Regions from separate parts of the Streptomyces sp. BoleA5 genome, predicted to be linked through region 2. Evidence: predicted binding sites of a transcription regulator. Region 2 holds the regulator's gene; the other holds the start of a gene.
What was found. Region 2 encodes HspR, which represses chaperone genes until heat shock. Its sites were predicted from a motif close to TTGAGNNNNNNNNNCTCAA; they were not measured.
Positions count from the first base shown of each region.

Region 1 (15,612 bases), on a different contig from region 2:
GCGCAGGCCGGAGCGTCAAGCCGGCGCCGCGGTGGACCCCGGGAGGGTGACGCGGATCCGGCAGCCGCGCGGTGACTCGGCCACCGCGATGCGTCCGCCGTGGAGGTCCACCGCCCAGCGCGCGATCGCCAGCCCGAGCCCCGTTCCGCCGTCGCCCGGTCCCGCGGTGCCGCGGTTGAACCGCTCGAAGACGCGGGTGCGCTCGGACTCCGGTATGCCCGGGCCCTCGTCGAGCACCTCCAGGTCGAGACTGCCGGGGCCGGTGCCGCGGCGCGCGCGGACGGTGACCCGGCCGCTGGGCGGGCTGTGCTTGACGGCGTTGTCGATCAGGTTCGCGACCACCTGGTGCAGGCGCTCGGCGTCCGCGTACGCGGTCAGCTCCGGCGGTGAGACGTCCAGATGGAGGTGGACGTCCTTGCGCGCCCGCCGGCCCGGCGCCTGGCCGTCCTGCAGTCCGAGGCCGGCCGTCTTGATCACGGCGGAGAGGTAGGGCCAGACCTCGAAGCGCTTGGCGTCCAGCGGCACGATGCCGTTGTCCAGGCGGGAGAGGTCCAGCAGGTGGGCGACGAGCAGGCTCAGCCGCTCCGCCTGCTGCAGCGCGGTGCGCATGGTCTCCGTGTCGGCCTCGGAGACCCCGTCGACCACGTTCTCCAGGACCGCGCGCAGCGCCGCGATCGGGGTGCGCAGCTCGTGCGAGACGTTCGCCACCAGCTCCTTGCGGTGCTGGTCCACGGCCTCCAGGTCGGCGGCCATCCGGTTGAAGGTCTCGGCCAGTTCGCCGACCTCGTCGCGGCGGACCGCGGTGACCCGCCGGCTGTAGTCGCCGCGGGCCATGGCGCTGGCGACCGAGGTCATCTCCCGCAGGGGCGCGGTCAGCCCGTGCGCCACCAGCTGCGAGATCAGCAGCGAGGCGATGATCGAGAAGATGGTGATGATCCGGATCTCGGTCGCGGAGTGCATCGCCACGAAGACCAGGCCGGTGGTGATCAGCACCGAGGCGAGCACCAGGTACTGCAGTGCCGCCTTGATCGACCGGAAGGGGTCGTACGGCCTCAGCGCGGCCCACACACGTTCCCGCAGCTTCGGCGGGCGCGGCGCGCTGTAGGGGCTCACGGCGTGGGCGTCTCGAGCGCGTAGCCGACGCCGTGCACGGTACGGATGCGTTCCGCGCCGATCTTCCGCCGCAGCGCCTTGACGTGGCTGTCGACGGTGCGGGTGCCGGAGGCGTCCGCCCAGTCCCACACCTCGGCGAGCAGCTGCTCCCGGGAGAGCACCGCGCGCGGCTGCTGGGCCAGGCAGACCAGCAGGTCGAACTCGGTCGGGGTGAGGTGCACGTCGGAGCCGCGGACCCGGACCCGGCGCTGGGCGTTGTCGATCTCCAGGTCGCCGAGCTGCATGTTGGCGCCGCGCGGGTCGCGGGCGGCGATCGTGGCGCGCTCCACGCGACGCAGCAGCACGTGCACCCGGGCGACCAGCTCGCGCAGCGAGAAGGGCTTGGTCATGTAGTCGTCGGCGCCCACGCCGAGCCCGACGAGCATGTCGGTCTCGTCGTCGCGGGCGGTCAGCATCAGCACCGGGAGAGGGCGCGAGGCCTGCACGCGACGGCAGACCTCCAGGCCGTCGTACCCGGGGAGCATGACGTCGAGGACGAGGAGGTCGGGCTGCCAGGAGGCGGCGGTCTCCACGGCGGCGGGGCCGTCGCCCGCGGTGCGGACCTGGAAGCCCTCGGCCCGCAGGCGTGCCGCGATGGCGTCGGCGATCGTCGCGTCGTCCTCCACCACCAGCACGCGGCGCTGCGCACCGGGGGTGGCCGCCACCGCTGCGGCTTCGACCGTCGTCGGCTGTGTGCTGTCCATGTGGGGTCCCCCATGGTCGTTTGCGTTGCGCTGCAGCGTACGGGGCGGGACGACGCCGCGGCTATGCGGGTTTGGTTGCCAGGTGCACGACATCCGGAACGCCCCGATTCACCGGGATCTCGATGGTCCGGACCTGCGTGAACTGCGCCGACCTCAGTGCGTCGTCGAACGCGGGGGACGGCTGGGCCGACCATACCGCCAGTACGCCGCCGGGTTCGAGCCGCTCCCTGCAGGCCGCGAGACCCGCCGGACCGTACAGGCCCCCGTTGCCCTCGGTGACCGTCCAGTCCGGGCCGTTGTCGATGTCCAGGCAAAGTGCGTCGTACGTCACGTCCGCGTTCCGGACGTAAGCCACCAGATCGCCCTCGACCACGCTGACCCGCGGATCCTCCAGCGCCCCTTCGGAGAAGGCCCCCAGCGGGCCCGCGCGGTGCCAGTCGACCACCGCCCGCTCCCGCTCGGCCACCGCGATCCGCGCCCAGCGCGGCTCGCCCGCCGCCCGCGCCAGGGAGAAACCCACCCCGAGCCCCCCGATCAGCACCGACAGACCGGTCCGGTCCGCCGGGAGCGCGGCCAGGGCCGCGTCGACCAGCAGGCGCTCGGAGCGGCCGTCGGAGGTGTCCATCAGGAAGGTGCCGTTGGCGATGATCTCGTAGCGTCCGCCGCTGCGCCGCAGCGCGACCTCGCCGTAGGGCCCGTCACGCCGGTCGAGCGTGACGGGCCGCTCGTCGTCCTCGTCGTACATGCCCACACAGCGTAATGACACGGTGGCGCGGGCTGTACCGGTTATCGGGCCCCGTCCGCGGCCGGGCCCCGGACCGCCACCAGGGCAGCGCCGGCGGCGAACAGCAGGACGGCGGTGGCCCAGGCGGCGGGCTGGGCGCCCGGCTGCATCGACCAGGCCCACACCGCGGCGGCCCCGCCCGGGGTGCGGGGGGCCGCCAGGTAGACGGTGCCGCCATAGACCACCGGCGGCAGCCAGCTGAGCCGGGCGCCCAGCAGCGCGGCGCCGGCCGCGGCGAGCCCGGTGAAGCCGAGCACGCCGCGGACCAGCGTCGGAGCCCCGAAGTGCGCCGGGTCGCCGGGCAGCGCGGTGCCCAGCCAGAGCACGGCGAGCCCGGTGAGGGCGAGCAGGTGCGCGCCACGCCACCGCCACCACGGCAGCGGGGCGGAGCGGTCCAGTTCGCCGGAGCGGCTGTGCAGCGAGAGCCCGGTGACCGCGGCGACGAGCACCGGGACCAGGACGACCACGGGCACCCGGGCGCCGGACTCGAAGAACGGCCGGTCGACCAGCCGGTCCGCGCCCCAGCGGGATACGGCGAAGAGGACGGCCAGCGCGGCGGCGGTGCCGGGCAGACGGCGCGAGCGCAGGTAAAGGGGTACGAGCGAGGGCGTCATGGCCGTGCCTCCTCGGCGGGTGGGGTTGGTGATCATGGCGCCGGGACACCGCTGGTGTCGCAGCCCCGCGCCGCGGCCATGTAGCGGCCCAGCCAGGCGCGGCGCTCGGCCGGTGCCAGCGCGCGCAGACGACGTGCCGCCGACTCCGCCTGCCGCTCCCGGCCCGCGGTGTCCGCGGACAGCGGGCGGCCGAGGCCCAGCCACTCCTGGGCGGCGTACTCGGCGGGGTGACCGGCCGGGTCGGACGAGCCCTCGCAGCCCAACGGCATGGTGACCGCGAAGACGAAGTCCCGGTAGAGCGTCTCCGGATCGCCCAGGCGCCCGCGGAAGACCCCGCCGTACAGCTCGAACCGGACCTCCCCGGGCGGTATGGCGCCGCCGGTGCCGCCCTCGCGGTAGCGGACGGGAGCCCCCGGCGCACCCGCGAGCCGGGAGTCGATCCGCGTCACCACCGCCCGCACGGCGGGCAGCGCCCCGGCGTGGGTCGCGCGGACGCACACCGCGGGCGTGCCCCGGTCGCAGACCAGCGCGGTGGCGGAGGAATCGGAGCGCAGCAGGTCGTCGCCGGTGCGGTACAGCACCGACCCGGCGGCGACCGCGGCCAGGAGCGGCAGGACGGCGAGGGCCCTGCGTCGCGCATGACCCGCCAGCAGGGCGGCGACGGCGAGCCCGGCCGTCCAGACCACGCACAGGGCCCCGGCCCACCACACGGGGACGTCGCCGAACCTCCCCCAGCCGCCGTTCGCGGGGCTCAGCCATGCCGTGCCCGGCCCGGGATACCCCGAGACTCCGGCGCCGAGCAGGACGTACCCCGCGAGGCCGACCAGCGGTGGCGAGAAGCGCCAGGGCACGGCCCGTCCCGCCGCGAAGCCGAGCGCCCCCAGGGAGCCGAGTGCCACCGCGTCCACCGCAGCCAGGTGCCAGGCGGGGTGCCCGTAGGACGCGTACGGCAGCAGCACCCCCAGGCATACGGCGGTCGCCGCCAGGTAGCCCAGCACCGGCCAGGCCACCGACGGCAGGGCCGCCGTCAGAGCCCTGCGCAGCGGCGACCGCGCGGCGGAGGCGAGCAGGTCGCCGGTGCCTCGCCGGCGCTCGCGGCCGCCCTGCAGGCAGCCCGCCGTGAGGGCGAGCGGGCCGCCCAGGAGCAGGCCCGCCTCACGGAGCGCCGCCTGGGTCGTCGCCCAGGTGTCGAACAGGGAGTACCGCCTGGCCAGCACGGCGACGATCACGCTCACGGTCAGTACGGCCGCCGCCCACACCCCGGAGCCGCGCAGCAGCTCGGTGCGGTGGACGCGGGGGGCGGCCGGAAGGGTCCGCGGTGCGCTGGTCAGGGTGGCCGTGGCGCTCATGCGGCGGCCTCCGGCGAGACCGCGCGTGCGGAGCGGTGGCGGCGCAGGGCCGCCGTGTAGCCGCGTTCTGTCGGGCTGTCCCCGGCCGCGTCCTCGTCACCGGCGGCGGCCAGTTCCGCCGAGGTGCCGCGGAAGGCGACGCGCCCCTCGTCGAGGAGGGTCACCTCGGTGCAGGCGGTGGCGACGTCCTCGACGAGGTGGGTGGAGACCAGGACGGTCGACGTGGCGCCCAGTTCCCTGAGCAGGGCGCGGAACTCCACCCGCTGCTCCGGGTCGAGGCCGGCCGTCGGCTCGTCGAGCAGCAGCAGCTCCGGGTCGTTGACGATCGCCTGGGCGATGCCGACCCGGCGCACCATGCCGCCGGACAGCGTCCTGATCCGCGCGTCGGCGCGTCCGGCGAGGCCGACCCGTTCCATCGCGCGCTCGACGGCCTCCGGCACCGCGGCCCTGGGCACCTCCTTCAGCCAGGCCATGTACGCCACGAACTCACGCACCGTGAAACCGGGATAGTGGCCGAACTCCTGCGGCAGGTAGCCCAGGCGCCGCCGCACCGAGGTGCGCCCCGCGGGGACCGCCGGATCGAGGCCCAGCAGTTCCAGCCGGCCGGAGCGGTACGGCGCCACGGTGGCCAGCACCCGGATCAGCGAGGTCTTCCCCGCGCCGTTGGGGCCGAGCAGCCCGTGCACGCCGCGCCCGATGCGCAGGTCGAGGGCGTCCAGGGCGGTGGTCCTTCGGTGCCGCACGGTCAGGCCGTCCACATGGACGGTGGTCTCGGTGGTCACGGGCGCTCCAGGTGGTCGAAGGCGGTACGGCGCAGGATCAGCAGGCAGGCGCAGGCCGCGGCCGCGGCGGCCCAGGCGGGCTGCGCCGCGGGGGAGAAGAGCAGGGGTACGGCGGCGACGGGAAGCCCGCACAGGGCGAGGGCCAGCAGCCAGGCCGCGGTGACGGCGACGGCCGCCCGATGGCACCCGGTCCAGCTGCCGAGCGCCAGGGTGGCCCCGGTCAGCACGAGCCCCGGCAGCAGCCAGGCCACGGCCGCGCCGGCTCCCGCGAGGACGCCGCCGGCGGCGCTCAGCAGCGGCACGCACACCGCCAGCACGAGCCCGGTGCGCGTCAGCAGCAGCCGCAGTCCGCCGGACGGCGTCGACGCGGCCAGTTCGTGGGCCGGGTCCCCGTACCTGCCGTAGGCGAGCGCCACCCCCACCGGCGGCAGCACCGGGGCGAGCGCCAGCAGCCAGGGGCGTCCCTCCGGGGCCCCGTCCAGCCGGGACAGGGCCACGGCCACGGCGAGCGTCAGCAGGACGGACCCGACCCAGGCCGGCCGCAGCACGCGCGCGGATTGCAGGGCCGCCCGCCAGGGAAGGGCGCGCGCGGGCCGCGGGCCGGGGGCGGCGGCGTCCAGCACGGCCTCGCGGACGCCGGTCAGGAGGGCACCGGCGTCGCCCGCCCTGACCAGCGCGGAGATCCGGACGGCGCAGGCCGTGCAGGAATCCAGGTGCTTGTCCACCGACCAGGCGGCGGATTCGGCGAGTGTGCCGTCGGCGTAGGCGGCGGCCGTGTCGTCCGGCACGTGCCGGCCGGTCCCGTCGGCCCGCCGGGGTGCGCGGGTGACTCGAAGGTTCAGCATGCGGCTCCTCCAGCGGGGCCGAGGGCGACGAGCGCGGCGCGCAGTTCGCGGCGCGCCCGCGAGGCCCGGGTCTTGACGGTTCCCTCGGGTATCCCGAGCAGACGCGCGGTCTCCCGCGTGGTGAGGCCGTCGACCACGGTGGCCCGCAGCACGGCCCGCAGTTCGGGGGAGATCCGGTCGAGCGCGGCGCCCACGTCGCCGTACTCCAGCCCGGCGAGGACGTCCTCCTCGGCCGAGGGGGCGGTGCCGGGTTCCTGCGTGGCGAGCAGGTCGCGGCTGCCGGCCCGGGCGGCGGCGCGACGGGCGTCCGCCAGCCGCCGGACGGCGATCACCCACAGCCAGCCGCCGGCCGCGCCGCCGCCGTGGCCGGCGGCCGAGCGCCAGGCCGTGACGAAGGTGTCCTGGAGGACCTCACGGACGGTCTCGGGGTCGGGGCAGCGCCGGGTGAGCCGGGCGTGCAGCCAGCCGGAGTGGCGGTCGTACAGATCCGCGAGGGCCTGCGAGTCCCCCCGGGCGATCGCGCGCAGCAGCGCGTCGTCCCCGGGGGGCTCGTGGCTCATGGGTCGGAAGAGTCTCACACCCCTCTATCGCCGCCGCCCCCGCGCGCGGTTCTCGGGAGGGGACGACGGGGACGCCCGGACCACGGGCACGGTGGTGCTCCGCGGCCGATCGCTCAGAGCGAACACGACCCGGGGAACACCAGGGGCATCAGATGCATTGAGTCTGCGTAGCTCAACTTCATTGCTTAGGGAGAGATAATGGCTCAGTCGTCTTCGTCGGCGTTCGCGCCGCTCACCCTGCCCGTGCTGCCCCTCGACGACGAGGTGGTCCTGCCCGGCATGGTCGTGCCGGTGGACCTGACCGACGCCGAGGCGCGCGCCGCGGTCGAGGCGGCACAGGCCGCCCAGCGGTCCGGACAGCCCGGACTCGGCAACAAGCCGCGGGTGCTGCTCGTTCCCCGGGTGGACGGGGACTACGCGGGCGTGGGCACGCTGGGCACCGTCGAGCAGGTGGGACGTCTGTCGGACGGCGATCCCGGTGCCGTCATCCGCGGTGTGAGCCGCGTGCGCATCGGCGCCGGCACGACCGGTCCCGGCCGTGCCCTGTGGGTGGAGGGCACCGAGCTCTCCGAGCCGGCACCCGCCGAGGCTCCCGGCACCGTCGCGGAGCTCATGAAGGAGTACAAGGCCCTGGCCACCAGCTGGCTGCGCAAGCGCGGCGCCTGGCAGGTCGTGGACCGCGTCCAGCAGATCGAGGAGGTCTCGCAGCTGGCGGACAACGCCGGCTACTCCGGCTTCCTCACCACCAGCCAGCGCATCGAGCTGCTGGAGACCGTCGACGCGGCCGCCCGGCTGCGGCTGGCCACGCAGTGGCTGCGTGACCACCTGGCCGAGCAGGACGTCGCGGAGACCATCCGCAAGGACGTCCAGGAGGGCATGGAGAAGCAGCAGCGCGAGTTCCTGCTCCGGCAGCAGCTGCAGGCGGTCCGCAAGGAGCTGGCCGAGCTGAACGGCGACCCGGAGGACGAGGCGGACGACTACCGTTCCCGCGTCGAGGCCGCCGACCTGCCCGAGAAGGTGCGCGAGGCCGCCCTGAAGGAGGTCGAGAAGCTGGAGCGGTCCAGCGACGCGTCCCCCGAGGGCGGCTGGATCCGCACCTGGCTGGACACCGTCCTGGAGCTGCCGTGGAACACCACGACCCAGGACGCCTACGACATCCCCGGCGCGCGGGCGGTGCTGGACGCCGACCACGCGGGCCTGGAGGACGTGAAGGAACGCATCACCGAGTACCTGGCCGTGCGCAAGCGCCGCACCGACCGCGGTCTCGGGGTCGTCGGCGGCCGCCGCGGAGGCGCGGTGCTGGCCCTGGTGGGTCCGCCCGGCGTCGGCAAGACCTCGCTCGGCGAGTCCGTGGCCCGCGCGATGGGGCGGAAGTTCGTGCGCGTCGCGCTCGGCGGCGTCCGCGACGAGGCGGAGATCCGCGGCCACCGGCGCACCTATGTCGGCGCGCTGCCCGGCCGGCTGGTGCGCGCCATCAAGGAGGCCGGGTCCATGAACCCGGTGGTCCTGCTGGACGAGATCGACAAGGTGGGCTCCGACTACCGGGGCGACCCGGCCGCGGCCCTGCTGGAGGTCCTGGACCCGGCCCAGAACCACACCTTCCGGGACCACTACCTGGAGGTCGAACTGGACCTGAGCGACGTGGTGTTCCTCGCCACCGCCAACGTCCTGGAGGCCATCCCCGAGCCGCTGCTGGACCGTATGGAGCTGGTGCGGCTGGACGGCTACACCGAGGACGAGAAGGTCGTCATCGCCCGCGACCACCTGCTGCCGCGCCAGCGCGAGCTGGCCGGGCTCGGCGAGGACGAGGTCGCCGTCGACGACGCGGCCCTGCGCAAGCTGGCCGGGGAGTACACCCGCGAGGCGGGGGTGCGCACCCTGGAGCGGTCGATCGCCCGCATCCTGCGGAAGGTCGCCGCGAAGCACGAGCTCGGCGAGCGCGAGTTGCCGTTCACGGTGACCCCGCAGGACCTGCGGGAGCTCATCGGGCGGCCGCACCACGTGCCGGAGTCGGCGCAGGACCCGCAGGAGCGGCGCACGGCGGTGCCGGGCGTGTCCACGGGCCTGGCGGTGACCGGCGCGGGAGGCGACGTCCTCTACATCGAGGCGTCGCTGGCCGACCCGGAGACCGGCGGCAGCGGCCTGCAGCTCACCGGGCAGCTGGGCGACGTGATGAAGGAGTCCGCGCAGATCGCGCTCTCCTTCCTGCGCTCGCACGGCGCCGAACTGGAGCTGCCGGTCGGCGATCTGAAGGACCGCGGCGTCCACATCCACGTCCCCGCGGGCGCGGTCCCCAAGGACGGCCCGAGCGCGGGTGTCACCATGACCACCGCGCTGGCCTCGCTCCTGTCGGGGCGCCGGGTCCGCACCGACGTCGCGATGACCGGCGAGGTGTCGCTGACCGGGCGGGTGCTGCCGATCGGCGGCGTCAAGCAGAAGCTCCTGGCCGCGCACCGCGCCGGGATCACCACCGTGGTGATCCCCAAGCGGAACGAGGCGGACCTGGACGACGTCCCCGCCGAGGTCCTGGAGAAGCTGGAGGTCCACGCGGTCTCGGACGTCCGGCACGTGCTGAAGCTCGCCCTGGAGCCGGCCGTCACCGGCGCGGACTCCGGCCTGGAGGACGGCCCCGCGCCGTCGTCGGCGGAGCCCTCGGTCGCGGCCTGAACGAGGCCCTGACCGGGTGAACGGAGAGCGGCCCCTCCCACGGCCTGAGGAGGGGCCGCTCTCCGTGCGTGCCGCCGGCGGCGGGACACCCGGTGTGGAAGTGCCCCTGGTCACGCCGTTGGTCCGCGCCTGCGAAATACTGGGGGCGCTGCGCACACGGCGGCCGGAGACGAGACGTTTTCACGACGGAAGGCGGGTGACCAGGTGGCCGGAACCGCCGGCTCCCCCAGGGAGGCGGACCCCGTGATGGAGGCGCTCGAACGCGAGCTCACCGTCCTGTTGCGGCGTGCCCGCGCATCCTCCGGGGAGATGGCCCGCGAGGTCCATCCCGACCTGGAGCCCGCCGCGTACGGGATCCTCGCCCGGCTCGCCGAGACAGGTCCCGAGCGGGCCACCGTGCTCGCCGGCTACTTCGGCGTCGGCAAGGCCACGATGAGCCGTCAACTGCGCGCCCTGGAGGACCTCGGGCTCGTCCGGCGCGAACCGGACCCCGCCGACGGGCGGGCCTTCCTGGTGCAGCTGACCACGGAGGGCGCCGAGCGCTTCTCGCGCGTCCGGCAGGCGCGCAGGGCCCGCTACGTCAACCGGCTCAGCGGCTGGGACCGCGACGAACTGCGCGAACTGGCCCGGCTGCTGGGCCAGCTGAACTCCTCGCAGGAGCAGGAGAGCGCGTGACCCGGGCGGCCCTCCGCCCGGCGTGCCGGCCCGCCGCCGTCACCATTGCGCCAGCACCGCGGTCGCGTCGTCGCGCACCTTGCCGCGCGGGAAGCGGGTGCCGTCCGGGTCCGCGGCCTCGGCCGCGCGCACGCGCCGCAGGAGTTCCTCGGGTCCGGCCTTGCGCAGCAGTGTGAACGCGCCCTGCCAGTCCTGCTCGTGGAAGACCTCGACCAGACGGGCGGCGCCGTCCGTCAGCGCCGCGACCGCGCGGACCCGCGAGCGCGGCCGGGTGCCCGTGACGGCGCGGTCCGCGACCGCCGGGTCGGCCGCCGCGGTGAAGAAGCCGCCCTCGGCGTTGCGCAGGGCCTCCACGGCCCGTCCGTACTCCGCGGCGGCCTCGGCGCGGGCGGCCGTGCCGCGCGGCAGGGCCCGTACCGCGGCGCGCAGCGCGGTCACCGGAGCGGGCAGCCGGTCCAGCCGGTCGTCGCGCACGGCACCGACCTGACCTGCGGTGTCCTCGATGAGCAACACCGAGTCGGATAGCACCAGATGCTCCACGGTGTCCGCATTCCACCGGACCGCCACCACGGTGGCCTGCGGAGTGCGGCGGTGATAAAGGTCACAGGTGCCGCGGTGCGCGTCGGCGGTGCGCAGGACGGCTTCCGCGAGACACTGCGCCAAGCTCGGGGCCGTGGGCGAAACGGACAGTTCGATCATGGATCCGCCCAGGTGGGCGACGTACCAGGGGACGTCGTGACGGCATCCCGTGGGGCCGTCGGGAGGGGTCACGCCGTCCAGCAGGACCAGTGAACCGCCGCCGCCTGACGCGGGCATGGCCACCGCCGCGAAGTCCTCGTTGGGGCGCCCGGGGCTGCCGGGCTCGGTCGCCGTCTCGATGCGCATGCGGTCAGTCTGCAGCAGCCGCCCGGGAGAGCTGTTCGAGCCCCGGGGGCGCCCGCCGGGGGTTACCGGCGAGTGAAGGTGCGCATCCTGCCAGGGCGGCGGCCGCGATGCCAGTTCCTGGTCCGGTCGGCCGGAACGCGCGCGCGTAACGATCCAGCCGGGGAGTTGAACGTCAACTTGTCGGTGCGATTCACTCGTTCGGGTGTCGAGGCGGGGGACGCACATCTGCATTCCGGGTCGGCCTGAGAAGGTCGGCACGATGCCGGGATGAGGCCAGACGTTGCCGTGCTCGGTGCCCGGCCGATGTGTCGTCATCTCGGGACCAGTGGATCAGGCGAGACGGGATAGCGAGCACCGGTGCGAACACGACGTAACCCGCGGACCAAGCGCGTACGGCAGAGACTGCTGGGCGCCCTGCTGATCTGCGCCGTCACGGTCCTGGCCGCCTCCGCTCCTGGCGTTGCCACGGGCGTGCGCGATCTGGCCGAGGCGCAACGACTGGTCGGCATGGCGCGACTCGGGGCCCAGGCGGTCTCGCTGTCCCACGCCCTGGCCGACGAACGCGACGGCATGGCCGTCTTCGTGGCCGGCGGCCGCTCCACGGAGGGCGGCAACGGCGTCTCCGAGACCCAGCGGGTGCGGGTCGACCGCCAGGCCAAGGAGGTGCTGGCGGCGGCGGCCGACGCCGACACCGACGACGCCCCCGCCTTCGCCGACGCGACCGCCGAGGTCGTCCGGCAGCTCGGGGAACTCCCCACCGTCCGGCAGAAGGTGCTCTCCGGCCCCGGCTCCGTCGAGGCCGCCGCGGCGGCCTACGACCCGGCGATCCGGGCGCTGCACGGGATCGGCTCCGCCGTCGCCCGCTCGCTGCCCGCCCGCGGCGCCTCCGCCGACACCACCGCGCTGCCCGAGCTCGCCCGCGCAGTCGACCAGGCCTCCGTCCAGCGCGGCCTGCTGGTGGGCGCGCTCACCGCGGGCGGCGGGCAGTCCGGCCTGGTGGGCGCCGCGCAGACCGCCGCGGTCAGCGAGCGGTCCGCACTCGCCGAGTTCCGCGGCGGGGCCTCGCAGGCCGCGGTCGAGCAGTACGACCAGACGGTCACCGGATCCGACGTCAACCAGGCCGACAAGCGGCTCAAGCAGCTGCTGAACGACTCCTCGCTGTCCGCCGCCGACCGCGCGCTCAAGCCGCGAGTGGTCCAGGCGGCGCTCTCCGCCCGGGTCGACATGATGCGCGGTGTCGAGTCCTCGCTCGCGGCGGCCGCCGCCGACCGGCTCGCCGCGTTGCGCGACGACGACGTGACGGCCCTCGAACTCCACGTCGCCCTCGCCTCGGTGTGCTTCCTGCTCGTCCTCGGCGTCGGCGTCTCCACGGCCCGCTCCATCACCCGCCCGGCCGCCGCCCTGAACCGCTTCGCCCGCGGGGACGTCCCCGCCGACGAGCAGGTCAGGATCGTCGGCTCCGACGAGTTCGCGGCGACCGCCCGGGCGGTCAACGCGCTCCGCGCCGAGGTGAACGGGCTGCGCGGGCGCGTCGCCGCGCAGGACGCCGAGCACACCAAGCTCCAGGGCGTCCGGGACGCCCTCGCCGCGGAACGCGAACTGCTGCACGGCCGGCAGGACGCGCTCACCACGCGTCTGGGCTCCCTGCAGGACAACGTCCACGGCACCTACGTCAACCTCACGCTGCGCACCCTCGGTCTGGTCGAGCGCCAGCTCACACTGATCGAGCGGCTGGAGGAACTGGTCCACGACCCGGACGAGCTCTCCCAGCTGTTCAAGCTGGACCACCTGGCCACCCGCATGCGCCGCAACAGCGAGAACCTGCTGCTGCTCGCCGGCGCCGAGCACGGCCACGCGCACCCCAAGCCCGTCCCGCTGGTCGACGTGGCACGCGCCGCGGTCTCCGAGATCGACACGTACGAGCGGGTCCGCATCCACCAGCTGCCCGCCGGGCGCATCGCCGGGTTCGCCACCGACGACCTCAGCCACCTGATCGCCGAGCTCCTGGAGAACGCGGCCGCCTTCTCGCCACCGGAGACCGAGGTGCAGCTGTCCGGCTGGATGCTGGAGAGCGGCGAGCTGATGCTGTCCGTCGAGGACCAGGGCATCGGCATCCCCACGGCCCGGCTGGACGAGCTCAACGCGCTGCTGACGCAGGCCGACCCCGCGGAGCACCCCGCCGTCGCCGAGGCCACCGGCATCGGCGTGTACGTCGTCGCCCGGCTCGCCGCCCGGCACGGCATCCGCGTGCAGCTGCGCGACGCCAAGCGCGGCGGCACCACCGCCGTGGTGGTCGTCCCCACGGCGCTCACCGCGCCCGCGGAAGACCCGGACGGCCCGCAGACCCCCGTGGAGGCGGCCGTCGCGGGAGAGCCGTGGCAGCCGCGCAAGGCGCTGCGGCGGGCCCGTGAGGAGCGCGCCGGGGAGCCGGAGCGCACGGCACCGGCGGCCGTGGAGCCGGTGACGCAACCGACGCCACGGACGCAACCGGCCGGCGAAATGCCCGGGGAAGTACCCGGTGAAGCGTCCGGCGAGGCGTCCGAGCCCGGGGGCGAGGCCATCGAGCACGCCCGCGCCGACCGGCCTGCCCCCGTGACCCCGGCACCCGAGTCCGCACCCGCACCGGTCGTGGCGACCGAGGCACCGGCTCCGGCCCAGGCACCGGCTCCGGCCGTCGCCGAGACACCGGACGGCGAGGGGCTCACCGCCAAGGGGCTTCCGCAACGGGTGCCCCGGTCCACGGGGCTGTCGGGCGAACCGCAGGTCCGGGGAAGGGCCCGCCAGGGGGGCGGGGTGGACCCGGAGGAGCTGCGGCGCAAGCTCGGCGGCTTCGCCCAGGGCCTGCGCGAGGGCCGGGCCGAGGCCCAGGCCGAGACGCAGGAGATCCGGCGCGGCCTGCCCGCGCCGAGGAAGGCCGCCGACGCGGCCGCAGCAGAAGGCAGTTCGGGGGGACACCAACAAGTCGAAGCCGAAGGCGTCGAGGAGGCACGCGGTTGATGTCGGCCGGTACGGACACCCAGAGTGAACGGGGCCTGAGCCACGAGGCACGTAACCTCCAGTGGCTGCTGAGTAATTTCGTGGAGGACGTGCCCGGGGTCCGCTCCGTGGCCGTCGTCTCCTCGGACGGGCTGCTGCTGCTGACCTCGGAGCCCGAGGACGAGGCCGCGACGGAGGACGAGGGCGCGGCTGACGGTGCGGCCGGACGGCCGCGCCGGGGCCCGGCGGGCACATCCGCCGACCTCGCCACGGTGGTCTCCGGCATCGCCTCGCTGACCGACGGCGCCGCGCGCCTGATGGACGGCGGCGGGGTGCGCCAGACGGGCGTGTCGATGGAGAACGGCAGCGTGTTCGTCATGACGGTCGGGGACGGTTCGCTGCTCGGTGTCCACGCGGACGCCGAGTGCGACATGAGCGTGGTGGCCTATCACATGGCCCTGTTCGTGGGCCGGGCCGGCCATGTGCTCACCCCGGCGCTCCGCACGGAGCTGCGCCAGGCGATCGAGGAGGGCCTCTGATGCGCCGTCCGGTGATCCCCGCGGTGCAGGCGGCGGCCGCCCTCCCGGTACGGGGTGCCGGGCGCAGGGCCGCCCGTGTGCGGCCGTACGCGCTGACCGGAGGACGTACGTCCTTCGGTCACGTGCTGCTGGTGGAGACCTTCGTCGCGACGATCGACGCCTCCGCCGAGCACCGTGAGCTGACCTCGGGCGGCTGGGCCGAGCGCGTCATGCCGGAGATGCGGGCCATCGTGGAACTGTGCCGCCGGATGCGCTCGGTGGCGGAGATCTCGGCGCTGCTGCGCATGCCGCTCGGCGTGGTCCGGGTGCTGCTCAGCGACCTGGCCGATCAGGGACGGATCCGCGTGTACGGGACCGGGCACGGGCCCGGCGCCCCGGATCGCGCGCTGCTGGAGAGGGTGCTCGGTGGACTTCGCAGGCTCTGACATGGCGTCCCTCGCGGAAGAAGACGGCCTGCAGGAGTGGCAACTGGACGTGAGCCACGCCCCCACCTCGACCAAGATCGTGGTCGCGGGCGGATTCGGCGTGGGCAAGACCACTTTCGTCGGCGCGGTCTCGGAGATCACCCCGCTCACCACCGAGGCGGTGATGACCCGCGCCAGCGAGGACATCGACGACCTCGGTTCCACCCCGGACAAGACCACCACCACGGTGGCGATGGACTTCGGCCGCATCACGCTCGACCGGGAACTGGTGCTCTACCTGTTCGGCACCCCCGGCCAGCAGCGCTTCTGGTTCATGTGGGACGACCTCGTGCGCGGCGCGATCGGCGCGGTCGTCCTCGCCGACACCCGCCGGCTGGCCGACGCCTTCCCGGCCCTGGACTACTTCGAGAGCAGCGGCCTGCCCTACGCCGTGGCGGTCAACCACTTCGAGGGCACCACCGCCTACGAGGAGATCGACGTCCGCGAGGCGCTCGCCGTGCCGGACGAGGTACCGGTGGCGATATGCGACGCCCGTGACCGCCAGTCGGTGATCCAGGTGCTGCTGGCCCTGGTCAAGCAGGCCCTCGTCGCCCAGCCGGAGTAGCAGTTCTCCGGGGGGAGTCGTGGGGACTCCCGCCGGACGCACCCAAGCCGC
Region 1 is NZ_KB892146.1:249,859-265,470, reverse strand. Features, by position in the region: gene B085_RS0136875 (HAMP domain-containing sensor histidine kinase) at 16-1,113, opposite strand; gene B085_RS0136870 (response regulator transcription factor) at 1,110-1,856, opposite strand; gene B085_RS0136865 (hypothetical protein) at 1,918-2,601, opposite strand; gene B085_RS0136860 (hypothetical protein) at 2,643-3,254, opposite strand; gene B085_RS0136855 (hypothetical protein) at 3,287-4,603, opposite strand; gene B085_RS0136850 (ABC transporter ATP-binding protein) at 4,600-5,385, opposite strand; gene B085_RS0136845 (zf-HC2 domain-containing protein) at 5,382-6,230, opposite strand; gene B085_RS0136840 (RNA polymerase sigma factor) at 6,224-6,790, opposite strand; gene lon (endopeptidase La) at 6,989-9,457, shown strand; gene B085_RS0136830 (MarR family winged helix-turn-helix transcriptional regulator) at 9,704-10,132, shown strand; gene B085_RS0136825 (hypothetical protein) at 10,172-11,017, opposite strand; gene B085_RS44955 (nitrate- and nitrite sensing domain-containing protein) at 11,375-14,014, shown strand; gene B085_RS0136815 (roadblock/LC7 domain-containing protein) at 14,014-14,532, shown strand; gene B085_RS0136810 (DUF742 domain-containing protein) at 14,532-14,957, shown strand; gene B085_RS0136805 (GTP-binding protein) at 14,959-15,561, shown strand.
Region 1: lon (endopeptidase La) is a predicted target of HspR. The motif match lies at 6,948-6,966, and genes of this name have one in related genera.

Region 2 (15,612 bases):
CCCAGTATCGGCGTGCGTGCGCAGCCGCGCCGCCGGTGATCTGTGTCGCTGAGGGGCGCCTCTCCTCGGCCCCGCCGGGGCTGTGGGGCCTCCGGAGTCCGTGGAGGCGCACGAAGGGACCCTGCGGTCGCTCGCCGTGGCCGCCCGTGCGCGGAGGGGTGGCCCATAAGTTGAGTCGCCACGACTCAGGTCTGTTGACAGGAACGGAGGTGTGGGGCACCCTTGAGCCAGTTCCACTCAAGTAGGCAGCTGGAGGGTTCCACCATGGCACGTGCGGTCGGCATCGACCTGGGCACGACTAACTCCGTCGTCAGCGTTCTCGAAGGCGGCGAGCCCACCGTCATCACCAACGCCGAGGGCGCCAGGACCACGCCGTCCGTCGTCGCCTTCGCCAAGAACGGCGAGGTGCTCGTCGGCGAGGTCGCCAAGCGCCAGGCCGTCACCAACGTCGACAGGACCGTCCGGTCGGTCAAGCGCCACATGGGCACCGACTGGAAGATCAACCTGGACGGCAAGGACTTCAACCCGCAGCAGATGAGCGCCTTCATCCTGCAGAAGCTGAAGCGGGACGCCGAGGCGTACCTGGGCGAGAAGGTGACCGACGCGGTCATCACCGTCCCGGCGTACTTCAACGACTCGGAACGCCAGGCCACCAAGGAGGCCGGCGAGATCGCGGGCCTGAACGTCCTGCGCATCGTCAACGAGCCCACGGCCGCCGCCCTGGCGTACGGCCTGGACAAGGACGACCAGACCATCCTCGTCTTCGACCTCGGTGGCGGCACCTTCGACGTCTCGCTGCTGGAGATCGGCGACGGCGTCGTCGAGGTGAAGGCCACCAACGGCGACAACCACCTCGGTGGTGACGACTGGGACCAGCGCATCGTCGACTACCTGGTGAAGCAGTTCGCCTCGGGTCACGGCGTGGACCTGTCGAAGGACAAGATGGCGCTGCAGCGTCTGCGCGAGGCCGCCGAGAAGGCGAAGATCGAGCTGTCCTCGTCCACCGAGACCTCGATCAACCTGCCTTACATCACGGCGTCCGCCGAGGGCCCGCTGCACCTGGACGAGAAGCTCACCCGGGCCCAGTTCCAGCAGCTGTCCACGGACCTGCTGGAGCGCTGCAAGATCCCGTTCCACAACGTGATCAAGGACGCGGGCATCCAGCTCTCCGAGATCGACCACGTCGTCCTCGTCGGCGGCTCGACGCGTATGCCCGCCGTCGCCGAGCTCGTCAAGGAGCTGACCGGCGGTCAGGACGCCAACAAGGGCGTCAACCCGGACGAGGTCGTCGCCATCGGCGCCGCGCTCCAGGCCGGTGTGCTCAAGGGCGAGGTCAAGGACGTCCTGCTCCTCGACGTGACCCCGCTGTCCCTCGGCATCGAGACCAAGGGCGGCATCATGACCAAGCTGATCGAGCGCAACACCACGATCCCGACCAAGCGCTCGGAGATCTTCACCACGGCCGAGGACAACCAGCCGTCGGTGCAGATCCAGGTCTACCAGGGCGAGCGCGAGATCGCGGCGTACAACAAGAAGCTCGGCATGTTCGAGCTGACCGGTCTCCCGCCGGCCCCGCGCGGCATCCCGCAGATCGAGGTCGCCTTCGACATCGACGCCAACGGCATCATGCACGTCTCCGCCAAGGACCTCGGTACCGGCAAGGAGCAGCGCATGACGGTCACCGGTGGCTCGGCGCTGCCGAAGGACGACATCGACCGCATGATGCGCGAGGCCGAGCAGTACGCGGAGGAGGACCACAAGCGCCGCGAGTCCGCCGAGACCCGCAACCAGGCCGAGCAGCTCGTCTACCAGACCGAGAAGTTCCTCAAGGACAACGAGGAGAAGGTCCCCGGTGACGTCAAGACCGAGGTCGAGGCGGCCGTCGCGGACCTGAAGGAGAAGCTGAAGGGCGAGGACTCCGCCGCCATCCGCGAGGCGACCGAGAAGGTCGCCGCCACCTCGCAGAAGCTGGGCCAGGCGCTGTACGCCAACGCCCAGGCCGAGGGCGGCGCGACCGGTGCCGCCGGTGCCGAGGGCGGGGCCCAGGCCGACGACGACGTCGTCGACGCCGAGATCGTCGACGAGGACAAGAAGGACGGTGCCGCGTGACGGAGGAGACCCCGGGCTTCGAGGAGGAGCCTGTCGTCCCCTCTGCCGAGGCCGGTTCCACCTCGCCGGGGGAGTCCCCCGGCGAGGCGGGGCCCGGCGCCGGACCCGCCGACCAGGCGGGCCCGGCGGGCCCGGCCGGGGACGCGAACGTCAACGTCGCTCTGCAGGCGCAGCTGGACCAGGTGCGGACGGCGCTCGGTGAGCGCACGGCGGACCTCCAGCGGCTCCAGGCGGAGTACCAGAACTACCGCCGCCGGGTGGAGCGGGACCGCATCGCGGTCCGCGAGATCGCGGTCGCGAACCTGCTCACCGAGTTGCTCCCGGTGCTCGACGACATCGGTCGCGCCCGGGACCACAAGGAACTGGTCGGTGGCTTCAAGTCGGTCGGCGAGTCGCTGGAGACGGTGGCCGCGAAGCTGGGCCTGCAGCAGTTCGGCAAGGAGGGCGAGCCCTTCGACCCGCTGGTGCACGAGGCCCTGATGCACAGTTATTCGCCGGATGTCACGCAGACCACCTGCGTGCAGATCCTGCAGCCCGGGTATCGCATCGGTGAACGCACCATCCGCCCCGCGCGGGTGGCCGTCGCCGAGCCCCAGCCCGGCACGCAGGGCCCGCAGAAGGACGATGACACGGCGGACGAGGAGAACGGTGGCCCCGAACAGGGCTGACGTAGGTCATGTGAGGAAGGAGGGACGCCGGGGATGAGCATCAGCAGGGATTTGTTCGAGAAGGATCTCTACAAGGTCCTCGGCGTCCCGAAGGACGCCACCGAGGCGGAGATCAAGAAGGCGTACCGGAAGCTCGCCCGCGAGTTCCACCCGGACGCCAACAAGGGCGACGCCAAGGCCGAGGAGCGCTTCAAGGAGATCTCCGAGGCCAACGACGTCCTGTCGGACGCCAAGCGCCGCAAGGAGTACGACGAGGGCCGCGCCCTCTTCGGCAACGGCGGCTTCCGCGCCGGCCCGGCCGGCGCGGGCGGGTTCGGCTTCGACCTCGGTGACCTCTTCGGCGGTGCCCCCGGTGGCACGGCCCCCCAGGGCGGCGGCTTCGGCGGCGGCCTCGGGGACGTGTTCGGCGGGTTGTTCAACCGCGGCGGCGCCACCACCCGTACCCAGCCGCGGCGCGGCCAGGACATCGAGACCGAGGTGACGCTGAAGTTCACCGAGGCCGTGGACGGCGCCACCGTTCCGCTGAAGATGACCAGCCAGGCCCCCTGCAAGGCCTGTTCCGGCACCGGCGACAAGAACGGCACGCCCAGGGTGTGCCCGACCTGCGTCGGCACGGGCCAGGTCTCGCGCGGCGGCAGCGGCAGCTTCTCGCTCACCGACCCGTGCACCGACTGCAAGGGCCGCGGCCTGATCGCGCAGGACCCCTGCGAGGTCTGCAACGGCAGCGGCCGGGCCCGTTCGGCGCGCACCATGCAGGTGCGCATCCCGGCCGGCGTCACCGACGGGCAGCGCATCCGGCTGCGCGGCAAGGGCGCGCCGGGTGAGCGCGGGGGCCCGGCCGGCGACCTCTACGTCACCGTGCACGTCGACGCGCACCCGGTGTTCGGCCGCAAGGCCGACAACCTCACCGTCACCGTGCCCGTCACCTTCGTGGAGGCGGCGCTGGGCGGGGAGATCAAGGTCCCGACGCTCGGCGGTCCCCCCGTGACCCTGAAGCTGCCCCCGGGCACGCCCAACGGGCGTACGCTGCGGGCCCGCGGCAAGGGCGCGGTCCGCAAGGACGGCACCCGCGGGGACCTGCTGGTCTCGATCGAGGTCGCCGTCCCGGCGGCCACCGAGGGCAAGGCGCTGGACGCCCTTGAGGCGTACCGGGAGGCGACCGCGGACACCGACCCGCGGGCAGAGCTGTTCCAGGCCGCGAAGGGAGTCTGACTTGATGAACACGAGCGGCGGCATGCGTGGTGGGCGGGGTCGCAACCCGTACGAGCTGACCGACGAATCCCCCGTCTACGTCATCTCGGTGGCGGCCCAGCTCTCGGGGCTGCACCCGCAGACGCTGCGCCAGTACGACCGTCTCGGACTGGTCTCGCCCGACCGTACGGCCGGGCGGGGACGCCGTTACTCCGCTCGTGACATCGAACTCCTGCGCGAGGTCCAGCGCCTCTCCCAGGACGAGGGCATCAACCTGGCCGGCATCAAGCGCATCATCGAACTGGAGAACCAGGTGGCGGCCCTGCAGTCGCGGGTGGCCGAGCTCTCCGCGGCACTCGAGGGCGCGGCGGTGGCCATGCAGCAGCGCGAGGCCGCCGTCCACGCCTCGTACCGGCGCGACCTGGTGCCCTACCAGGACGTCCAGCAGACCTCCGCGCTGGTGGTGTGGCGGCCCAAGCGGCCGGAGTGAGCGGCGGCCGCTCATGGGGCGACACGGCCTAGGGGAGCAGGTCGGCGGGGCCGCGCGAGACGTGGTGCAGATGACGCCCCGAGGCGACCATCGCCTCCAGCAGGCGGTGGCCCTCCGCCGCGGGCACGAACCCCTCGGCGCAGGCCTGACGCATCAGGTCGAAGGTCTCCTTGGTGGTGATGCCGCGCCGTCGCGCGAAGTCGCGGGCCGAGCGGTCGTCGGTGATCCAGACCGCGCCCCGGAACTCGCGGCGGCGGGTGATCAGCACACATGTCTCGGCCTCGCCGAGGTGCTTGGTCGGCTGGTGGGACGAGCCGCCGAAGGCGGCCCGGCGCAACCGGTCGACCTCCCGCAACTCGGCGCCGTCGGTGATCTCCACGGGCTCGCCGAGCCATCCGGCCTCCCCGAGACCGGCCAGCCGCGGCAGGAAGCGCGCGGAGCGGGCGGCCTCCCAGGCCACGGCCTGGGTCCAGCGGCCGCGGCCGTCCAGCACCTTCTCCAGCAGGAGCAGCCGGTCGACGGCCGCGAAGTTGCACAGGACGGTGTTGTCGGGGAACCACCACGTGGTCATGGCTGGAAGACCGGATCCCCTTCTTCCGCGTCCTGCTGCTCGACGCCGTTGCCCGGGGGCGGTTCGGGCGCGAGGAGATCGTGCAGCCGCTCCACGTCCGTGTCCAGAAGCGCGGCGAGCGGGCGCAGGGTCGTCTCCCCCGCCAGGTAGGCCTTGTACAACTCCGAGGCGATACGGGGCGGGAAACGCTCCGCCGAGGCCCGCGAGGCCTGCTTCTGGTAGGCGTCACCGGCGCCGGCGAGCAGGTGGCAGGCCTCCGTGGTGAGGGCGCGCAGCCGCTTGCGGTGGGCGGCGTCGACGAGCCCCAGCTGGTGCAGCCGGGCCGCGAGCGCGCTCGGCGAGACCCGGAAGCGGACGACCAGGCGCTGGAAGCCGGCGTCCGAGAGTCCGCCCCCGGCCGCCTCCTTCGCCGCGGCCCGCGTCAACTCCCGGGCGGGCATCAGCAGATGCGAGGCGAAGACGTTGGCCCTCACCTCGGCCAGGTCCTTCTGCCTGCCGGGGGCGACCCGGGACTCCACGACCACGCTCCGCGCGTCCTTGGCGAGGATGTGGCAGAGCTCGTGGGCCAGGGTGAAGCGCTGCCGTGTCCACAGGTCGGTGGGCGCGAGGAGGACCAGGCGGAAGGAGTCGGCCTGCCACGCCAGACCGTCCACACCCTGGGGAAGCGCGGTGAGGGCGACGTCCACGCCGAAGCGGTCCTCCATCGCCGCGATCAGCTCGTCCGTGCCCAGCTCCGCAGCCGGCAGCAGCTCCAGCACCCCGGCCGCCAGCCGCTCGCCCTGCGCCGCGTACCGGTCCGCCGTCGCGTCCACCTCGGGTACGGGCGGCAACTGCGCGGCACGACCGAGCAGTTCCAGCACCTCGTAGGCGGCGGCGAACCGCGCCGCGACCTCCTGCGCCCCCGCCGGGTCGGCGGCGGTGTCGCCGCGCGTACGGGCCGCGAGCGCGGGGCGCAGCGGCTCGGTGCCGGTCAGCAGCCAGTCCACGGTCGTGCCGCCCGCCTCGGCGATCAGCGCCAGGTCGAGCGAGGTGAAGCGGCGCACGCCGCTCAGCGACTTCGACAGCTTGTCGGGCGTGAGCCCCACCGACCGGGCGAAAGCGGCCTTGGTCATCGCCGCCGCGTCCATCACGGTGCGTACGCGTTCGATGACAAACGGGTCCATGCCTACAGAGTAAGGCGGGCCTTGCGAAAATCGCAAGGCCTGGCTTTTCCCGGTCGTCCTGGGACGTCACGGCGTCAGGATCGCGTGGCCCCCGCCGGGCAGCGACTCCGTGCCGTCCGCGTACACGGCGCGCACCCCGTAGAAGTGGGTGGTGCCGCGGGCGGCGGTGGTGTCGGTCCAGGCGGTGCCGGTGACGGCTCCGGGGTGACGCTCTCGTAGCGGCCGGTGTCGCGGTCCCAGCGGTGGACGAGGTAACCGACGGCGTCGGCCACGTCGTTCCATCCCTGAGGAGCCGAATCCTGGCAGGCCCCGAGGACCCGTGCCAAGTCGATTCGGTTGCTCGTGATCAGGCCGTGCCGCGCGGTGCCGGCCCGGTCCCGCGTCCGCCGAAAAGGTGGGCTCCCGTGGCGGGGCGGGCGTGTGGGGCGCGTGGTGGGGAAGACGCTCCGTATGCCGCATAAGGGCGTCGGAGCGGGGATCGTGGCGGGACTGGCCGTGGGAATGGTGGCCGGTGCGATGCCGCTCGGCGCGAGCTGGGGCGCCGAGGGCCTGGACGTGGGGCTGGCGACCGTGGCGATGTGGGCCGGGCTGCGGCTGGCCGCGCGGCGGCAGGGGCCGTGGTGGATCGCCGGCCTGATGGCGTTGGTCCTGGTGAGCGTGGGCGTCGCGGCGTACGGCGACGTGGGCGTGCCGCGGTACGCGGGGCTGGTGCCGGTCCCGGTGGTGGCGGCTCTGCTGGTGGTGGGCGGCGCAGGGTCCGTGTGGGCGCGGCGCCGGGGGATCGGCGTCGCGGGTGCGGCGGCCGGGGCGGGGGCCCTGGTGGCGACCGCGTGGCTGCCGGTGTGGGTGGCGGCCGCGATGTGGGCGGCGGCTCAGGCGGGTTCGACGTCGCGGACCTCACTGCCGACGAGGTAGTCCTCGGGCTGCAGCGGCATCCGTTCGCGTTCGGGGCTGTTCCGGTACCGGGTGTCGCCCGCGGCGAAGCCGTCCTCGCCGTCGTAGGCGATCAGCCAGACGAACCGGCTGTGTCCGCGGTCCACCCAGGCCTGGCCGATCTCGAAGCCGTGAGCACGGCGCGGCGGCACGATCTCCGCGTGCCACAGGCCGAGTCAGGCGTCGAGCATCTCCGGCTGGTGTACGTCCGCAGCTGAGTGGTCCTGGGCAATGCGGGGCTCCCTCGGGTGCTCGGCCCGGTGCTCGCTGCTCGTTCCCCCCGGTTACGCGGGCGCGTGCACGCGGACCTGCTGGGGGCGGACGACGCGGTCCCCCATGCGGTAGCCGTGCCGTACGACCTCGGCGACGTCCCCGGCGAGCTCCGGGCGGGGCGCGGGGACGGTGCCCACGGCCTCCTGGAGGGCGGGGTCGAAGCGCCCGGCGGTGACCGGGATCCTGGTCATGCCGTACTTCTCCAGGAGTGTCAGCAGCTCGGCGCCGACCGAGTCGGCGAAGCCGCCGTCGACGCCGAGGTGGCGGTCGACGCGGTCCAGGAGCAGGACGAGGTCGTAGAGGAGCGGCTGCGCCAGCCGGCCCTCGGCGGCCCTGCGGGTGTGGTCGAGTTCGGCGCGCAGCTCGTCCAGACCGCGCCGCCCCTCGCGGTCGTTGAGCAGCCGGCGGCGGAACTGGTCGCCGAGCGCGGCCATCTCCTCGCGCAGCCCGTCGACGGCGTCGGCCACCACCGCGAACGGGTCGGACGCGGGCTCGTCCGCGCCCTGCGGGACGGAGTCCGCGGCGGTCTCCTCCCGCGGTGCCGGCGGCACCGGCGGTGCGGGGGGCGGCGGCATCTCCGGCAGGGGCGGTGCCCCCGGCGGAGCCACGGGCGGCACGGGCGGGACCAGCGACGGCTGCGGCGGCGGGATGCTCATGCGCGGCTCCAGGACTGCTGCGGCGGGGTGAGGAGGTTCCGGGGGAGCGAGGCGCGGGTGTGCCACCAGCGCGGCCGGAAGCCGATCCACGCGACGAGTGCGAGGGCGGCGAGCGCCACGAAGACGACATAGGGCCTGGCCGGCGTGAGCGGCACCACGGCGGCCGGGACGAGGACCCAGAGCATGCTCTTGTGCCACCGCCAGGTCTTGCCCAGCGACTCGGCGGCCAGTCCCCGGTAGAACTCCAGCCGCCCCACCAGGTCCGGGTCCGCCGGGCGTACGGCCAGGCCCTGGTCGACGCAGTGCAGGATGCGCCGGGCGGCCTCCTCGGAGGCGACGACCAGCCGGCGGCTGACCGGGTGCGTGATCATCGCGCCCTCGGCGCGCAGCGACCAGATGCGGCTGATCTGGTCGCGCAGCCCGGTGTGGCCGGGGCTGTGCGCGAGGGCCTTCTCGTACCAGGTCAGCGCCTCGTCGAAGCGGGAGGAGGCGTACAGGCCGTCACCGATGGCGAGCTCGGTCGCGAGGTCGCCCGGGGACAGCTCGTCGGCCTTCATGTACCAGGTCAGGGCCGTGTGGTGGTCGCCGAGCGCGGTGTGGACGTTTCCGATCAGGACGTGGTTCGCGGCGTCGTCCGGGGCCAGCTGGAGCGCCCTGCGGTGCTCCTGGAGGGCGTCCTGGTACGCGCCGAGGTCCTGGTGGACGGCGCCCAGCAGCCGCCAGGCGTAGGCGTTGCGGTCGTCGTGGTGCACGGCCTGCCGCAACTCGTACTCGGCGGCCTGGAGGTCGCCGTCGGCGATGTTCCGCTCGGCGATGCCCACCCAGTCGCGTACGGTGCCGCCGGGGGCGGGCCGGGGGGCCCTGGGCTCCCGGGGCTCCGGCGCCTTCTTGCGGGAGCGTGCCAGCCGCTGGTCGTACAGGGCGCGCGCGGAGGGGTCGGTGAGCGCCTTGCGGGCCTCCAGCACGCGCCGCACCTTGTCCTCGGCCTCGCGGCGCTTGTCGGAGGTGGGGGCCTTGCTCGCCTTCCCCGCCCAGCTGCGGTGCTCGCGGTCGAGTTTCCTGCCGATCTCCTCGGCACTGTCGCCGGTGCCGATGCCGAACTCGGCGTAGTAGTCGGGCACGTCCGTCGTGGTCATGGCGTGTCGGCTCCCGCTCCGGTCAGAGGGCCGCGGTGCGGGACACGCGGTCGCTGAGTTCCTCCAGCTCCTCGCCGCCCAGGTTGTCCGGACGCTCGACCTCGAACTCGCCGAGCCACTCGCCCGAGGTGAGGTCCTTGACCTCGACGTGGATGATGCCGTCCACGTCGTAGGCGTAGTACACCTCGAAGGGCGCGCCCCTGGGGTACGGCGGGATCCTCAGGGTGCTCTCGCCGACGACCTTCACGTAGTCCAGGTCCTCGCCCTCGCCCTCGGTGACCTGCACCCGCAGCGCTGCCTGGCGCTCGCGGACCGTGTAGAAGGTCTCGCTCTCCTTCGCGGGCACCGTGGTGTTGTGCGGGATGATCACCGCGTTGTACTCCGGCGAACGCGGGGCGTCGTCGTGGACGGCGACCATGCCGAGGGACTGCGAGGTGACGTCCTTGATGGACTTCACCCTGCCCTTGGTGAGCCGCGCGAGGCCGTCGCCGGGGGCGGACTCCACGTGCGCGCCGCTGCCGATGTACTTCTTGCGCTCGGCGGCCTGTTCGGCACGGACCTCCGCGTCCAGGGCGATCAGCGCGGCCCCCAGGGCCACCACCTCGTCCTGGTTGACGCCGCGTTCCGCGCTCTTCCCGGACAGCCGCCCGACCAGGGCCGGGACCTGCGGCATCCGCGTGGAGCCGCCGACGAGCAGCACCTTGTCGATGTCGTCCCAGGTGAGGCCGGACTCCTCCAGCACGCCCTCGGTGAGGATGCGGGTGCGGTCCAGCAGTTCCGCGGTGAGCTCGTCGAACTTCTCGCGGGTGATGCGGATCTGCTCGTGCCGGCCGCCGGCCGAGAGCATGACGACCGCCTGCGGGGCGTTGGACAGGGTGCGCTTGGCGATCTCCGCCTTGTCGCGCAGTTCGGCCAGGGTGGCGGTGTCGTCGGTGAGGTCGGGGCCGCCGGCCGCCATGAAGGCGCCGTTGAGGTGCTCCATCAGCGCCCCGTCCCAGTCGAATCCGCCGAGGTTGCGGTCGCCGTCGGTGGCGACGACGTCGTACTCGCCGTCCTCGACCTTCATCACGGTGACGTCGAAGGTGCCGCCGCCCAGGTCGTAGACGAGGACGGTGCCGACCCGCTCGTCCTCGTCCTGGTCGAGGCCGTACGCGAGGGCGGCGGCGGTCGGCTCGTTGACGATCCGCAGCACCTCCAGGCCGGCGATCCGGCCGGCGTCCTGGGTGGCCTTGCGGCGCGCGTCGTCGAAGTAGGCGGGGACGGTGATCACGGCGCGCTCGACGGGCTCGCCGAGCATCATCTCGGCGTCCTCCTTGAGCCGCTTGAGGATCAGCGCGGAGATCTCCTCGGGGCGGAAGGGAGTGCCGGACTCCGAGGTGTAGACGGGGGTGGGCTCGCCCATGTAGCGCTTGACGAACTGCACCACGTGGTCCGGGGCGGTGGCCGCGGAGCGCTTGGCCTGCGAGCCGACGACGACGACGTCGCCCTGGAACATCACCACGGAGGGGGTGATGTTCTCGCCCTCGCGGTTGCGGACGATGGACGCGGTGCCGGTCCGGTCCGCCACCGCGACCGCGGAGTACGTCGTGCCCAGATCGATTCCCACAACCCGTGCCACAGCCGGGCACCTCCCCGTAGCCGTACGTCGTCCGAATCTGCCGGAGCGTCAATCATGCAGCACGCAGGGGTGTTTGCGGGACGGGATCGACGGGGCGGGTGAGGCTCAGGCGCGGCCCATGGCGCGGGTCAGCGCGATCTCGACGACGACGCGGTCCGGGTTGGGGGCGGGGGTGCGGCCGTAGCGCTCGGCGTAGCGCCGCACCGCGTCGGCGACGGCGTCCGGGTCGGTGTTGATGCGGGCCACGCCCTCCAGCGTCGCCCACCGCCCCTTGTCGACCTGGCACAGCGCGACCCGGGCGCCCTCCGGCCCGGCCGCCAGCACGTTGGCCACCTTGCGGCTCGCCTTGTTGGTGATCACCCGGGCCAGTCCGGCCTCCGGGTCGTACGTCACGCCCACCGGCACGACGTGCGGGGTGCCGTCGAGGCGGTGCGTGGTGAGGGTGCTCATGAGGTACTCCCGCCAGAAGGCGAGGTAGCCGGGGTCGGGGCTGCGGGGGTCGATGGCCATGTTCGCGAGGTTACGTCACCTCGTGGCCGCGCCCCCGGCCCCAAAGGCCGATCTTGCGGGTGCCTCGAGGCGGACGCGGATGTCGCGGGTGGCACGAGGCAGGTCGCGCCGACGTTGACGCTCATGGCCGCGGCCTGGGCCGCCCTGATGCGTAAGGACGGTGGAAGACCCCCTCCCGGAAGGATGCTCGCACGTGTGACACCGGTGGGTGGCCTTTCCGTCCCAGCGTGGGCCGGATGGCGGGCGCCCTTGGAAAACCAACCTTGAGTGGAATAGACTCAACTTGTCTTACGCTGGAAAAAGCAGCTTCGATGGTGAGGTCGAGAAGGAGGAGTAGGCGGACGTGGACACCGAGCTGACCAACAAGAGCCGGGAGGCCCTGAACGCCGCCAACAGCAAGGCGGTCTCGGCCGGGCATGCGGATCTGACCCCCGCGCACCTGCTGCTGGCGCTGCTGGAGCAGCCGGAGAACGACAGCGTGCTGGACGTCCTCGCGGCGAGCGGCGCGGACGCCGCGGCGGTGCGCTCCGGCGCCGAGCGGCTGCTGGGCGGGCTGCCCAGCGTGCAGGGCAGCACGGTGGCGCCGCCGCAGGCTAACCGCGAACTGCTCGCCGTGATCGCCGACGCGGCGGCGCGGGCGAAGGAACTCGGGGACGCGTACGTGTCCACCGAGCACCTGCTCATCGGCGTCGCCCTCAAGGGCGGAGCCGCCGGTGAGCTGCTGAACCACAACGGTGCGACCGGCAGCGGGCTGCAGGACGCCTTCGAGCAGATCAGGGGAGGTCAGCGCGTGACGACACCCGACCCCGAGGGCACGTACAAGGCGCTGGAGAAGTACGGCACGGACTTCACCGCGGCGGCCCGCGAGGGCAAGCTCGACCCGGTGATCGGCCGGGACAACGAGATCCGGCGCGTGGTGCAGGTGCTCTCGCGGCGAACCAAGAACAACCCGGTGCTCATCGGTGAGCCCGGCGTCGGCAAGACCGCCGTCGTCGAGGGCCTGGCGCAGCGCATCGTCAAGGGCGACGTGCCCGAGAGCCTGCGCAACAAGCGCCTGGTCGCCCTCGACCTGGGCGCGATGGTCGCGGGCGCCAAGTACCGCGGCGAGTTCGAGGAGCGGCTCAAGGCCGTGCTCGCGGAGATCAAGGCGAGCGACGGCCGGATCATCACCTTCATCGACGAGCTGCACACCGTCGTCGGCGCGGGCGCCGGCGGCGACTCCGCCATGGACGCGGGCAACATGCTCAAGCCGATGCTGGCGCGCGGCGAGCTGCGCATGGTCGGCGCGACCACCCTCGACGAGTACCGCGAGCGGATCGAGAAGGACCCGGCCCTGGAGCGCCGCTTCCAGCAGGTGCTGGTGGCCGAGCCCAGCGTCGAGGACACCATCGCGATCCTGCGCGGTCTGAAGGGGCGCTACGAGGCACACCACAAGGTGCAGATCGCCGACGCAGCCCTGGTCGCGGCGGCGACGCTCTCCGACCGCTACATCACCGCCCGCTTCCTGCCCGACAAGGCCATCGACCTGGTCGACGAGGCGGCCTCGCGGCTGCGCATGGAGATCGACTCCTCGCCGGTCGAGATCGACGAGCTGCAGCGCTCCGTCGACCGTCTGCGCATGGAGGAGATGGCGCTGGACAAGGAGACCGACGAGGCCTCCAAGCAGCGCCTGGAGAAGCTGCGCAAGGACCTCGCCGACAAGGACGAGGAGCTGCGCGCTCTGACCGCCCGCTGGCAGAAGGAGAAGGAGGGCCTGAACCGGGTCGGCGAGCTCAAGGAGCGCCTGGACGACCTGACGACCCGGATCGAGCGCGCCCAGCGCGACGGCGACTTCGAGGCCGCCTCCAAGCTGCTGTACGGCGAGAAGCCGAAGCTGGAGGAGGAGCTCGCCGAGGCCACCGAGGCCGAGGAGGTGGCCAAGCGGGGCACCATGGTCAAGGAGGAGGTCGGGCCGGACGACGTGGCCGACGTGGTCGCCGCCTGGACCGGCATCCCGGCCGGCCGCCTGATGGAGGGCGAGACCCAGAAGCTGCTGCGTATGGAGGAGGAGCTCGGCAAGCGCCTGATCGGCCAGTCCGAGGCCGTGCGCTCGGTGTCCGACGCGGTGCGCCGCTCGCGCTCCGGCATCGCGGACCCCGACCGTCCGACCGGTTCGTTCCTCTTCCTCGGCCCGACCGGCGTCGGCAAGACCGAGCTGGCCAAGGCGCTGGCGGACTTCCTCTTCGACGACGAGCGGGCCATGGTCCGCATCGACATGAGCGAGTACGGGGAGAAGCACTCCGTCGCCCGCCTGGTCGGTGCCCCGCCCGGCTACGTCGGTTACGAGGAGGGCGGTCAGCTGACCGAGGCGGTGCGCCGCCGCCCGTACTCCGTGGTGCTGCTGGACGAGGTGGAGAAGGCCCACCCCGAGGTCTTCGACGTCCTGCTCCAGGTGCTCGACGACGGCCGGCTCACCGACGGGCAGGGCCGTACGGTCGACTTCCGCAACGCCATCCTCATCCTCACCTCCAATCTCGGCAGCCAGTACCTGGTCGACCCGGTGCTCGGCGACGAGCAGAAGAAGGAGAGCGTGCTGGAGACGGTGCGGGCGTCCTTCAAGCCCGAGTTCCTCAACCGGCTCGACGACATCGTGGTCTTCAGCGCCCTGAACAAGGACGAGCTGCGCCGCATCGCCCGACTGCAGACCGACCGCCTCGCGGTCCGGCTGCGCGACCGGCGGATCGCCCTCGACGTCACCGACGGGGCCCTGGACTGGCTCGCCGAGGAGGGCAACGACCCCGCCTACGGAGCCCGTCCGCTGCGCCGCCTGGTGCAGACCGCCATCGGCGACCAGCTGGCCAGGGAGATCCTGGCCGGCGAGGTCAGGGACGGCGACACGGTGCGGGTCGACCGGGCCGGCGACCGGCTGCTGGTGGGCGCCACCACCGGCAAGACCCTCTGAGTCCTCCCGCGCGAATCCCACGCGAACGGGCTACGGCGGGCCGCGCTTGCACGGAGCGGCCCGCCGTGAGGGAGGATGGGTGTATCCGTACGAAGGGAACTCCAAGGTGAGCATCGACCCGTCCTCGATTCCGAATTTCGGGGGCCAGCCGGACCCCCAGCCCGGCTCCGCCGGGAACGTGGTCATTCCTGACCAGGATCTGGTCAAGCAGCTGCTGGAGCAGATGGAGCTCAAGTACGTCGTCGACGAGGAGGGTGACCTCGCCGCGCCGTGGGAGGAGTTCCGCACCTATTTCATGTTCCGAGGTGAGGAGGACCAGCAGATCTTCGCGGTCCGCACCTTCTACGACCGGCCGTACAGCATCGAGGACAAGCCTCAGCTGCACGAGGCGCTCGACGACTGGAACCGCCGCACCCTGTGGCCGAAGGTCTACACCCACACCCACGACGACGGCACGGTCCGCCTGATCGGCGAGGCCCAGATGCTGATCGGCCTCGGCGTCGGTCTGGAGCACTTCGTCTCCAGCACCGTCAGCTGGGTCCGGGCCTCCATCGAGTTCGAGAAGTGGATCCTCGAGGCCCTCGGCCTGGAGAAGGACGCGGAGTCCACGGACGACGACGGCGAGGACTGAGCCCGCCCCGCACGGGCGCGCACCGACCGCATCGGGGCAGCCCGTCCGCCACGCGACCGCCGCCCGGCGGGCGTGCGCGGGCGGGCTGCCGTCTTCCGCTCCTCATGCGGCCTCAGAGCCGGCGCAGCCGCTCAACGCTCTCCCGCAGCACGTCCTCGCGCTTGCAGAAGGCGAAGCGCACCAGGCTGCGGCCCTCCTCCGCGTCGTCGTAGAAGATCACGTTGGGCACCGCGACGACCCCGCAGCGTTCGGGCAGCGCCCGGCAGAACGCCAGGCCGTCCTTCTCGTCGAGCGGGCGGATGTCGGTGGTCACGAAGTACGTGCCCTCCGGGCGGAAGACCCGGAACCCGGCCTGCTCCAGGCCGTCGGAGAGCAGGTCCCGCTTGCGCCGCAGGTCCTCGCGGAAGTCCCGGTAGTAGGCGTCGGGCAGCCGGAGCGCCTCGGCCACGGCGTACTGGAACGGGCCCGCGCTCACGTACGTCAGGTACTGCTTGGCCGCCCGCACCGCGCTGACCAGGGCGGGGGCGGCCGTAACCCAGCCGACCTTCCAGCCGGTGAACGAGAACGTCTTGCCCGAGCTCGAGATGGTGACCGTGCGGTCGCGCATCCCCGGGAAGGACGCGAGCGGCACGTGCTCGACCCCGTACGTCAGGTGCTCGTAGACCTCGTCGGTGACCACGATCAGGTCGCGTTCGACGGCCAGCTCCGCGATGGCCGCCAGC
Region 2 is NZ_KB892094.1:9,803-25,414, forward strand. Features, by position in the region: gene dnaK (molecular chaperone DnaK) at 265-2,109, shown strand; gene grpE (nucleotide exchange factor GrpE) at 2,106-2,777, shown strand; gene dnaJ (molecular chaperone DnaJ) at 2,811-3,989, shown strand; gene B085_RS0109560 (heat shock protein transcriptional repressor HspR) at 3,994-4,458, shown strand; gene B085_RS0109565 (hypothetical protein) at 4,487-5,029, opposite strand; gene B085_RS0109570 (ImmA/IrrE family metallo-endopeptidase) at 5,026-6,192, opposite strand; gene B085_RS45535 (hypothetical protein) at 6,643-7,107, shown strand; gene B085_RS41895 (hypothetical protein) at 7,065-7,277, opposite strand; gene grpE (nucleotide exchange factor GrpE) at 7,410-8,054, opposite strand; gene B085_RS0109590 (tetratricopeptide repeat protein) at 8,051-9,190, opposite strand; gene B085_RS0109595 (Hsp70 family protein) at 9,213-10,808, opposite strand; gene B085_RS0109600 (pyridoxamine 5'-phosphate oxidase family protein) at 10,914-11,318, opposite strand; gene clpB (ATP-dependent chaperone ClpB) at 11,662-14,259, shown strand; gene B085_RS0109610 (YbjN domain-containing protein) at 14,366-14,890, shown strand; gene B085_RS0109615 (pyridoxal phosphate-dependent aminotransferase) at 15,003-15,612, opposite strand, start outside.